2 regions of the Streptomyces sp. NPDC091682 genome follow, and region 1 is predicted to be linked to the other one. Evidence: riboswitches for the same ligand, from Rfam matches in the RefSeq annotation. Region 1 holds a riboswitch; the other holds the start of a gene.

Evidence for each region. A riboswitch is a leader RNA that binds a small molecule or an ion and turns the genes downstream of it on or off. The one in region 1 is predicted to bind glycine.
Region 2: linked by a shared signal. The riboswitch ahead of gcvT (glycine cleavage system aminomethyltransferase GcvT) and the one ahead of gcvP (aminomethyl-transferring glycine dehydrogenase) in region 1 are both predicted to bind glycine.

Annotation. Positions count from the first base shown of each region.
Region 1 is NZ_JBIVTH010000014.1:235,338-240,448, reverse strand. It holds gene ACIQK6_RS29845 (bifunctional nuclease family protein) at 1-309, shown strand, start outside; gene ACIQK6_RS29840 (MerR family transcriptional regulator) at 490-1,128, shown strand; gene ACIQK6_RS29835 (DNA polymerase IV) at 1,172-2,653, shown strand; gene ACIQK6_RS29830 (PRC-barrel domain-containing protein) at 2,657-3,022, opposite strand; glycine riboswitch at 3,135-3,233, shown strand; gene gcvP (aminomethyl-transferring glycine dehydrogenase) at 3,429-5,111, shown strand, end outside.
Region 2 is NZ_JBIVTH010000006.1:197,258-202,368, forward strand. It holds gene glyA (serine hydroxymethyltransferase) at 1-376, opposite strand, end outside; gene gcvH (glycine cleavage system protein GcvH) at 394-777, opposite strand; gene gcvT (glycine cleavage system aminomethyltransferase GcvT) at 879-1,994, opposite strand; glycine riboswitch at 2,170-2,273, opposite strand; gene ACIQK6_RS16225 (AAA family ATPase) at 2,480-3,136, shown strand; gene ACIQK6_RS16230 (enhanced serine sensitivity protein SseB) at 3,281-4,015, shown strand; gene ACIQK6_RS16235 (enhanced serine sensitivity protein SseB C-terminal domain-containing protein) at 4,110-4,850, shown strand.

The DNA of each region.
Region 1 (5,111 bases):
CTGACGCACGACCTGTTCAAGGACGTGCTGGAGGCGATCGGCGAGGAGCTCACCGAGGTCCGGATCACGGATCTGCGGGAGGGCGTCTTCTACGCGGAGCTCGTCTTCGCCAGCGGGGTCGAGGTGAGTGCGCGTCCTTCCGACGCCATAGCCCTCGCCCTGCGGACGGGGACGCCGATCTACGGCAGTGACGGCGTGCTGGACGACGCCGGAATCGCCATTCCGGACGAGCAGGAGGACGAGGTGGAGAAGTTCCGCGAGTTCCTCGACCAGATCTCACCGGAGGACTTCGGCACCGGCCCGCAGTGAGGTGTCGGCCGCGTCGTCCTCGGGGATCCTCAGGCCATTCGATTAGCCTTTCCACGCAAAGGGATACGGGAAACCACTCTCAGGGTGATTATCACTCGGCGTGCCGAGTGTGGCGATCGTTGACGCACCCCTGGTGACTGCCTACCTTCGAGGTGGGCAGGTCAAGGACGGAGGGTCGGCGTGAGGATCACGGGCGACGGTACGACCGGGGGCACCCCCGCACGGAGTGAGGCTGGGCCGTACCCGCTGCACGGCGGTTCGGTCGGTGCTGCGCGCCGTCAGCCGGAGTCGACGCCGGTCGGACCGGTGGGCGCGGACCCGGAGCCCGAGCAGATCGGATACCGCGGGCCCACGGCGTGCGCCGCGGCCGGCATCACCTACCGGCAGCTCGACTACTGGTCCCGGACCGGGCTGGTGGAGCCCAGCGTGCGGGCCGCCCACGGGGCGGGGACGCAGCGGCTCTACAGCTTCCGCGACGTCGTGCTCCTCAAGATCGTCAAGCGTTTCCTGGACACCGGGGTGGCGCTGCAGAACATCCGCACGGCGGTCCAGCACCTGCACGACCGGGAGCTCTCGGACCTCGAACGGATGACGCTGATGAGCGACGGCGCCACCGTGTACGAGTGCACCTCGCCGGACCAGGTCGTCAGCCTGCTCCAGGGCGGGCAGGGCGTCTTCGGCATTGCCGTGGGCGTGGTGTGGCGCGACGTCGAGAGCGCGCTGTCGCAGCTCCACGGGGAGCGCGTGGACACGGGCGAGACCCTGGTGCGGCACAACCCGACGGACGAGCTGGCCGCCCGCCGCAACCGGGCCGTCTGACCCGATCCGGGGCATTGTCAGTGGCGTAGGGCAGCATCGGGCTGTGAGAGCCGCGCCGACCATCCTGCATCTGGACATGGATGCCTTCTACGCCTCCGTGGAGCAGGCGTCGAAGCCGAGTCTGCGCGGCAAGGCGGTCATCGTCGGCGGCCTCGGGCCGCGCGGGGTCGTCGCCACGGCCTCGTACGAGGCCAGGCGCTTCGGGGTGCACTCCGCGATGCCGATGGGGCAGGCGCGCCGGCTCTGCCCGAACGGCGCGTACCTGGTCCCCCGCTTCAGCCTCTACCGGCAGGTCAGCGACGTGGTGATGGCCATGCTGCGGGAACTGTCGCCCCTGGTGGAGCCCCTGAGCCTGGACGAGGCCTTCGTGGACCTGGAGGCGGGCGGGGTGGCCTTCGACTCGCGCAGTGCGCGGGAGGCGGGGGAGCGGCTGCGGGCCGACATCCGGGCCGCCACGGGGCTCAGCGGATCGGTGGGGCTGGCCGGGTCGAAGATGCTGGCCAAGGTGGCCTCCGAGGAGGCCAAGCCGGCCGGACTGCTGCTGATCGAGCCGGGGACCGAGCGCGAGCTGCTCGCGCCGATGTCGGTACGGACCCTGCCCGGGGTGGGGCCGGCCACGGGCGAGCACCTGCGCCGGGCCGGGATCACGACCGTGGGGGAGCTGGCGGAGGCCGGGGAGGACGAGCTGGTCCGGATGGTCGGCCGCTCCGCCGGTGCCGGGCTGTACCGGATGGCCCTCGGGCTGGACGACCGGCGAGTGGTCGCGGAGCGGGACGCGAAGTCGGTGTCGGTCGAGGACACCTTCGACGTGGACCTGCACGACCGGGTACGGATCCGCGGCGAGGTGCAGCGGCTCGCCGACCGGTGCGTGCAGCGGCTGCGGGACTCGGGGCACTCGGGGCGCACGATCGTGCTCAAGGTGAGGCGGTACGACTTCTCCACGCTGACCCGCTCCGAGACCCTGCGGGGGCCCACGGACGACCCGGCGGTGGTGCGGGAGGCGGCGGGGCGGCTGCTGGAGGGCGTGGACACCACGGGCGGGGTGCGGCTGCTGGGCGTGGGGGTGAGCGGGCTGGCGGACTACACGCAGGAGGACCTGTTCGCGCAGTCGCTCGCCGCTGAGTCGGACGGGACTGACAGGGCTGACGGCAGTGACGGGTCTGGTGGGACTGGCAGGCCTGACGGGACTGGTGGGACTGACAGTGCTGACGGAGCGGACAGGACGGTCGGGGCCGTAGGGGAGGCGCTGGCGGGCGGCGCCGTCGAGACGGCGGCCGAGGGCGCCCGGGGGGTCGCTGAGCCACTCGGGGAGCCGGAGCCGGCCCCCGAACGGCGCTGGACGGCCGGAAGCGACGTGCGACATGCCGTGTACGGGCCCGGATGGGTGCAGGGCAGCGGGGTCGGGCGGGTGACCGTGCGGTTCGAGCAGCCCGGATCGGAGCCCGGCCGGGTGCGGACCTTCCGGGTGGACGACCCCGAGCTGGAGCCGTCCGATCCGTTGCCGCTCGTGGGGGAGCGGCCCTGACCCCTAGTTCTCGTCACCCGCCAGACGGCCGAAGTCGCGGTCGAAGTCCGACGGAAGGGTCGTGTCCAGCCCGTAGTGGTGGTAGAGCTGCAGCTCCTGCTCGGGGGAGAGGTGGCGCCCGACCCCGAAGTCCGGGGCGTCCCTGATGAGGGCGCGTTCGAAGGGCACCCGCAGGGTGTCGCCCACCAGCTCGCTCGGCTCCAGCGGGACGAAGGCGTCCCGGCTGAAGAGTCCCGTCCGGACCGCGGCCCACTCCGGGACGCCCGTGGCATCGTCGAGGTAGACCTCGTCGATCGTGCCGATCTTGGTGCCATTGCGGTCGAACGCCTTGCGGCCGATCAGGCTGCGCGGATCGATGTCGGTCTGCACGGTCCCTCCAAAAGGTCGCAACTGCTCCGTAATGACTACAGAAGTGCATATCCGCAGCGGAGGCCACTCGGGGAGGGTCCAGATCCTCGCTGGTACGCTGGTGAACGGCTGTCGACCCTGTGCGGGAGAGTCCTCCGAGTGAACGTGACGGAGGCGCCGAAGGAGCAAATCCTCCCCGGAATCTCTCAGGCATACGTACCGCACGGACGAGGCCACTCTGGAAAGCAGGGCGGGTACCGGGCGTGCAGTGCCGGTCCCCCTCCTCACCGACGGTGAAAGCCGGAACTCTCGGGAGACCCCCGTGACTCCGGTGAAACTCTCAGGTGCAGATGACAGAGGGGGAGGCCGTCCGGGTGCCCGCGCCGTGGTGCCCCTCGCAGGTCATACGACCAGGAGGCCTCCGTACATGACCGCCAACCGCATTCCGCTCTCCCAGCTGGAGCGAGGCATCCCCTTCGAACAGCGCCACATCGGCCCGGATGCCGAGGCGCAGGCGAAGATGCTCGCCCAGGTGGGCTACGGCTCCCTGGACGAACTGACCGCTGCCGCGGTCCCGGATGTGATCAAGACCGCCGAGGCGCTCGACCTGCCCGAGGCGCGCACCGAGGCCGAGGTGCTGGCCGAGCTGCGCTCGCTCGCCGACCGCAACCAGGTCCTCTCCCCGATGATCGGTCTCGGCTACTACGGGACCTTCACGCCGCCGGTGATCCTCCGCAACGTCATGGAGAACCCGGCCTGGTACACGGCGTACACGCCCTACCAGCCGGAGATCTCCCAGGGCCGCCTCGAGGCGCTCCTGAACTTCCAGACGGTCGTCGCCGAACTGACCGGCCTGCCGACCTCGGGCGCCTCGCTGCTCGACGAGGGCACCGCGGCCGCCGAGGCCATGACCCTGGCCCGCCGCGTGGGCCGGTCCAAGGGCAACGTCTTCCTGGTGGACGCCGACGCGCTGCCGCAGACGATCGCCGTGATCGAGACCCGCGCCGAGCCGATCGGCATCGAGGTCGTCGTCGCCGACCTGTCCGCCGGCATCCCGGCCGAGGTCGCCGAGCGCGGCATCTACGGTGTCCTGGTCCAGTACCCCGGCGCCTCCGGTGCCGTCCGGGACATCAAGCCCGTCATCGACCAGGCCCACGAGCTCGGTGCCATCGTGGCCGTCGCCGCGGACCTGCTCGCGCTGACCCTGCTGACCTCCCCGGGCGCGCTCGGCGCGGACATCGCCGTCGGCACCACCCAGCGCTTCGGCGTCCCGATGGGCTTCGGCGGACCGCACGCCGGTTACATGGCTGTCCAGGACAAGCACGCCCGCTCGCTGCCCGGCCGCCTCGTCGGCGTCTCCGTGGACGCGGACGGCAACAAGGCCTACCGTCTGGCGCTGCAGACCCGTGAGCAGCACATCCGCCGGGAGAAGGCCACCAGCAACATCTGTACCGCGCAGGTGCTGCTCGCCGTCATGGCTGGCATGTACGCCGTCTACCACGGCCCGGACGGCCTGCGGACGATCGCGAACCGCACCCACCGCTACGCCACCCTGCTCGCCGCCGGTTTGACGGCCGGCGGGGTCGAGATCGTGCACGGCTCGTACTTCGACACGATCACCGCCCGCGTGCCGGGCCGTGCCGCCGAGGTCGTCGCCGCCGCCCGCGAGGGCGGGGTCAACCTGTTCCAGGTGGACGCCGACCTCGTCTCCGTCGCCTGTGACGAGACCACCCTGCGCGCCGACATCGAGGCCGTCTGGGCCGCCTTCGGCGTCACCGCTGACATCGAGGCGCTGGACACGACCACGGTCGACACGCTGCCCGAGGGCCTGCTGCGCACGGACGCGTACCTGACGCACCCGGTCTTCCACCAGCACCGTTCCGAGACCGCGATGCTGCGCTACCTGCGCAGGCTCTCGGACAAGGACTACGCGCTGGACCGCGGCATGATCCCGCTGGGCTCCTGCACCATGAAGCTCAACGCGACCACCGAGATGGAGCCGGTGACCTGGCCCGAATTCGGTCAGCTGCACCCCTTCGCGCCGGTCGAGCAGGCCGAGGGCTACCTCACGCTCATCACCGAGCTGGAGGAACGTCTCTGCGAGGTGACC
Region 2 (5,111 bases), on a different contig from region 1:
GACCGCCGTGGGCCAGGTTGAGGCCCATGATCGTGTCGCCCGGCTTCAGCAGCGCGAACATCGCGGCGGCGTTGGCCTGCGCACCGGAGTGCGGCTGGACGTTCGCGGCCTCGGCGCCGAACAGCGCCTTGATGCGGTCGATCGCGATCTGCTCGACGACGTCGACGTGCTCGCAGCCGCCGTAGTAGCGGCGGCCCGGGTAGCCCTCGGCGTACTTGTTCGTCAGGACCGAGCCCTGGGCCTCCATGACGGCGACCGGAGCGAAGTTCTCCGACGCGATCATTTCCAGGGTGGACTGCTGGCGCACGAGCTCGGCGTCGACGGCGGCGGCGACGTCCGGGTCGAGCTCGTGCAGCGGGGTGTTGAGAACAGACATCAGGATCCCCTGGGGTGTCAGTTGTCGGAGTGGGTGAGCGCGGCGTACTCCTCGGCGGAGAGCAGGTCGGCCGGCTCCTCCGCGACGCGCACCTTGAACAGCCAGCCACCCTCGAAGGGGGCGGTGTTGACGAGCGCCGGGTCGTCCACGACGTCCTGGTTGGCGTCGACGACCTCGCCGGTGACGGGGGAGTACAGGTCGCTGACGGACTTGGTCGACTCGAGCTCGCCACAGGTCTCGCCGGCGGTCACCGTGTCGCCGACCGCGGGGAGCTGGGCGTAGACCACGTCACCGAGCGCGTTGGCCGCGAACTCCGTGATACCGACCGTCGCGACGCCGTCCTCGGCGGTCGACAGCCACTCGTGCTCCTTGCTGTAACGCAGCTGCTGGGGGTTGCTCATGACCTGATTCTCCTGGATGCGGGGGAGTGGATACGAACTGCGGTCTTGGGTACTGAGACGGCGCCGTACGGGTTCCCGGACGGCGGACGTGGTGCGCGGGGCTACTTCTGCCGCTTGTAGAACGGCAGCGCCACGACCTCGTACGGCTCATGCGTACCGCGAATGTCGACGCCGACGCCGGACGTTCCGGGCGCGGCGTGCGCCGCGTCCACGTACGCGATGGCGATCGGCTTGCCCAGCGTCGGGGACGGGGCGCCGGAGGTGACCTCGCCGATGACCTGACCGTCGGCGACGACCGGGAAACCGGCGCGCGGGACGCGGCGGCCCTCGGCGATCAGACCGACCAGCTTGCGCGGCGGAGCGGTGGCGGCGCGCTCGGCGGCGGCCTCCAGCGCGGCGCGGCCGACGAAGTCGCCCTCCTTCTCGAACTTCACGACCCGACCCAGGCCCGCGTCGAACGGCGTGAGGGCGGTGGTCAGCTCGTGCCCGTACAGCGGCATGCCCGCTTCCAGGCGCAGCGTGTCGCGGCAGGACAGACCGGCCGGGACCAGGCCGACGCCCTCGCCCGCCTTGGTGAGCGCCTGCCACAGTTCCACGGCGTGCTCGGGGGCGACGAACAGCTCGAAGCCGTCCTCACCCGTGTACCCGGTGCGCGCGATCAGCGCGGGCACGCCCGCGACGGTGCCCGGCAGGCCGGCGTAGTACTTCAGGCCGTCCAGGTCGGCGTCGGTCAGGGAGGCCAGGATGCCCGGGGACTCCGGGCCCTGCACGGCGAGCAGCGCGTACGCGTCGCGGTCGTCGCGGACCTCGGTGTCGAAGCCGGCGGCGCGCTCGGTCAGGGCGTCCAGGACGACCTGGGCGTTGGAGGCGTTGGCGACGACCATGTACTCGGTCTCGCCGAGGCGGTAGACGATCAGGTCGTCGACGATCCCGCCGTCCTCCTGACAGATGTGCGTGTAGCGGGCGCGGCCGACGCCGACGGTGGAGATGTTGCCGACCAGGGCGTAGTCGAGGGCCTTGACGGCCTCCGGGCCGGTCAGCGTGATCTCGCCCATGTGGGACAGGTCGAAGAGACCGGCCTTGGTGCGTACGGCGTTGTGCTCGTCGCGCTCGCTGGCGTACCGCAGCGGCATGTCCCAGCCCGCGAAATCGGTCATGGTCGCACCGAGCGAGCGGTGCAGCGCATCGAGGGCGGTCAGGCGGGGGGCAGTGCTCATGGGTGTGGCTCCCGGGTCCCAGGGCATCGACATGACATGACGAGGACGTTCCTCCCCATCTGTCATCGGAACCTGAGAGGTTCGCCGAGAGTTCCGCCGATCGCCCGATCGCCGGTTCTTCTCATCGACTTGCACCTTGGGTGGAGCTGCGCAGCAGCTCGCTTTTCAGATCTGCCTCATCCACGCGGTACGGGGCCTGAGAGATTCAAGGGAGGTTCTTGCTCCTTCGGCGCCCGCGCACGGCCTTGCGGCGTGCCGGGACTCTCCCGCGCGGATTCAAGCGGCCGGTATGCAGTTGGTCCAGATGGCGCACATCATTGCACGCCGTGCCCGAGATCGGGCGGTGGGGTCCGAAAGTTCGTACGGCCCTCCGAAGAGTCGGACCGGAACCGGGGCCGCCGGATTACCGTCTCTTTACACTCAGTGGGCAAGGGTCCTGGTGACCCGATTCGGGGGAGGCGAACACTGTGCGGAGATTCGGAGTGGTGACGACGACCGGAACCGTGGAGGCGGTGCCCGCGCAGCGCGGCGCGCGCGGGCGCGAGAGGGCGGCCGGCAGCGGCCTCGGCCTCGTGCGCGACCTGCGCGGACCGGCCGTGCGCGCCCCGAGCCCGCTCGGCTTCGCGGCCGGAGACATCGTCGTGGTGTCCGGCCTTCCCGGCGGCGGCAAGAGCACGCTGATCAAGCGGGCGGCCGGCGAGGGCGGGGCCGTGGACTCCCAGGACACCCGTGAGCGCTGGGAGCGCCGCATGCCCGCGCCGCTGCCCTACGCGGTGTACCGGCCGCTGGTGCGCGCCGCGCACTACTGGGGGCTGTGGCGGATCCTGCGCTCCGGAGCCTCCGTGGTCGTCCACGACTGCGGTACGCAGTCGTGGGTGCGCGGTCTGCTCGCGGCCGCCGCGCGCCGCCGGGGCCGAGCGCTGCACCTGCTCCTGCTGGACAGCAGTCCCGAGGAGGCCCTCTCGGGGCAGGCCGCGCGCGGCCGCCGGGTCTCCGCCTACGCCTTCGCGCGCCACCGCGGCGCGGTGACCCGGCTCCTGCGCGAGGCCGAAGCGGGCCGCCCGCCCGCGGGCTGTGCCTCGGTGACCCTGTTGGACCGGGCCTCCGCCGCCACGGTGACCCGCATCGCCTTCGGCGCCTGACCCGCCGGGTGCGGCGCCGCGGCCGGGGTCCGGGGCGGAGCCCCGGATCTTTCGGATCCGCCCGGACCCCGGCAACGGTGCGGGGCGCGGGGCCGGTACCCTGCGGGGCGACACGCGCGGGAATCAAGACAGAGGCAGGGGCAGATGCAGGGCAGCGGCTGGCCGGGGAATGAGCTGGAGCAGGTGCTCGGGGCGGCGCTCGGGCAGCCGGACGCCGGGGGGCGGATCCTGGAGGTCCTCGGACGCAGCCAGGTGTGGGTTCCCCTGCCGGGCGGGGGCGGCCGGGCGTCGGCCGGCCTCGATCTGCCCACCATGGACATCGGCGGGGCGGCGTACGTCCCCGTCTACAGCTCCGAGGCCCAGTTCCTCGCCTGCGTCGGTCCCGGCATGGACTTCGCGGTGGCGCCCGCCGTCGAGTTCGCCCGCGGTCTGCCCCCGCAGCTCGGCATCGCCCTCAACCCCGAGGGCGCCGTCGGCGCACCGCTCCCGCCGTCCGCCGTCGCGGAGCTGTGCCGCAGCGGCCGGACCGCGCTCGACGGCCCGGCCACCGGCGGCCGGGTCCGGCTCTTCGAGCCCGACTGGCAGGACGATCCGGTGGATTTCCTGGCCGCCGCCACCGAGGAGTTCCGGGCCACCGGGGTGGTCGCCGCCGCGCACCGCTGCCTCGCCAGCATCGAGGGCGGGGAGCCCCAGCTGTTCGTCGGTGTCCGCCTGGTGGGATGGGAACCCGAAATGCAGAGCGCGCCGATGGAGGCCCTCGGACGGGCCCTGACCCGTGTCCCGCCGCCGTGGCCCGTGCAGTTGATCCTGCTGGACGCCGCCCAGGACCCGGTCACGGACTGGATTCGTGAGCGCGTACGCCCCTTCTACCTGCCGTAGGGCCGCTTAAGCTGGTTACATCTCCTGGCCGCACGCGCGACTGCCGGTTCGGAGGACACGCGTGGAGCGACGGGCGGACGAAGAGGGGTTCCGGGTGAGTGCGTCAGGCACGGCCGCGGCCGGGCAGGTCGAGCACATGATGCGCCAGGTGACTCCCGGGCGCTACGAGAGTTACGAGTCACTCCTGCACGCCCTCGCCGAGGGCCGGCTGTGGATGTTGCTCTGGCAGGGGCAGCCGGGCTCCCCGGACGCCCAGTACGGCGGTATGGAAGTCGAGAGCCTCGGCTACGCGCCCTGCGTCACCTCCCCCCAGGAGCTGGCCGCCAGCGGCTGGAACCGGGGCTACGAGGTGGTCACCGGGCGGGACATCGCCCGCGCGCTGTACCCGGACCGCTGGGGCCTGTGGCTCAACCCGCACGCCCAGGGCGGTGGCCTCGGCGTGCCCTGGGCGGACCTGCGCCGGATCGCCACCGGGCTGGACCGGATGCCGGCGGGCCCGCTGCGCCTGTCCGAGCCCGCCATCGAGCTCCCGCAGTTCTACGGGCTGCTGACCCAGCACGCGCACCGCACCCCGGCGGTGCGGTCGCTGCGCCGCGCGTGGGTGCAGCCCGCGCTCGGCTCCCCGTACCTCGCGGTGGGGCTCGACCTGTACGACGCATCCGCGCCCGCGCTGGAATCCGTACGGGAGATGATGCGTCAGTCGGTCGGGGTGGTCCCCGAGGGCGTCCCGGTGTGCACGGTCGCACTCGGGGACGAGCACGACCCCGTCGCCATGTGGCTGCGCGCGCAGACCCGCCCCTTCTACGACCGCGAGGGCCAGGCGCCGGCGTACTGACCCGGCGTACTGAGCCGACGTACCGACCCGGGTACGCACCTGCCGCCCGCACCCGGCGCACGCGTTCCGCGATGTCCGGACATGGGGGCATCCCTCTCGAAGGCCGCACCGATCCCCATCGGTGCGGCCTTCTGTGCATTCGGTGAGTCCGCCCAAGATTCGTGCCCGAAAGGGTAGTTGGGCGGCATGTCCGTTCCGTGCCGAACGGGCGGTGTTTCACCGCTCAACAGATCCCGGGGTTCGGATAACGGAAGGTGTAGG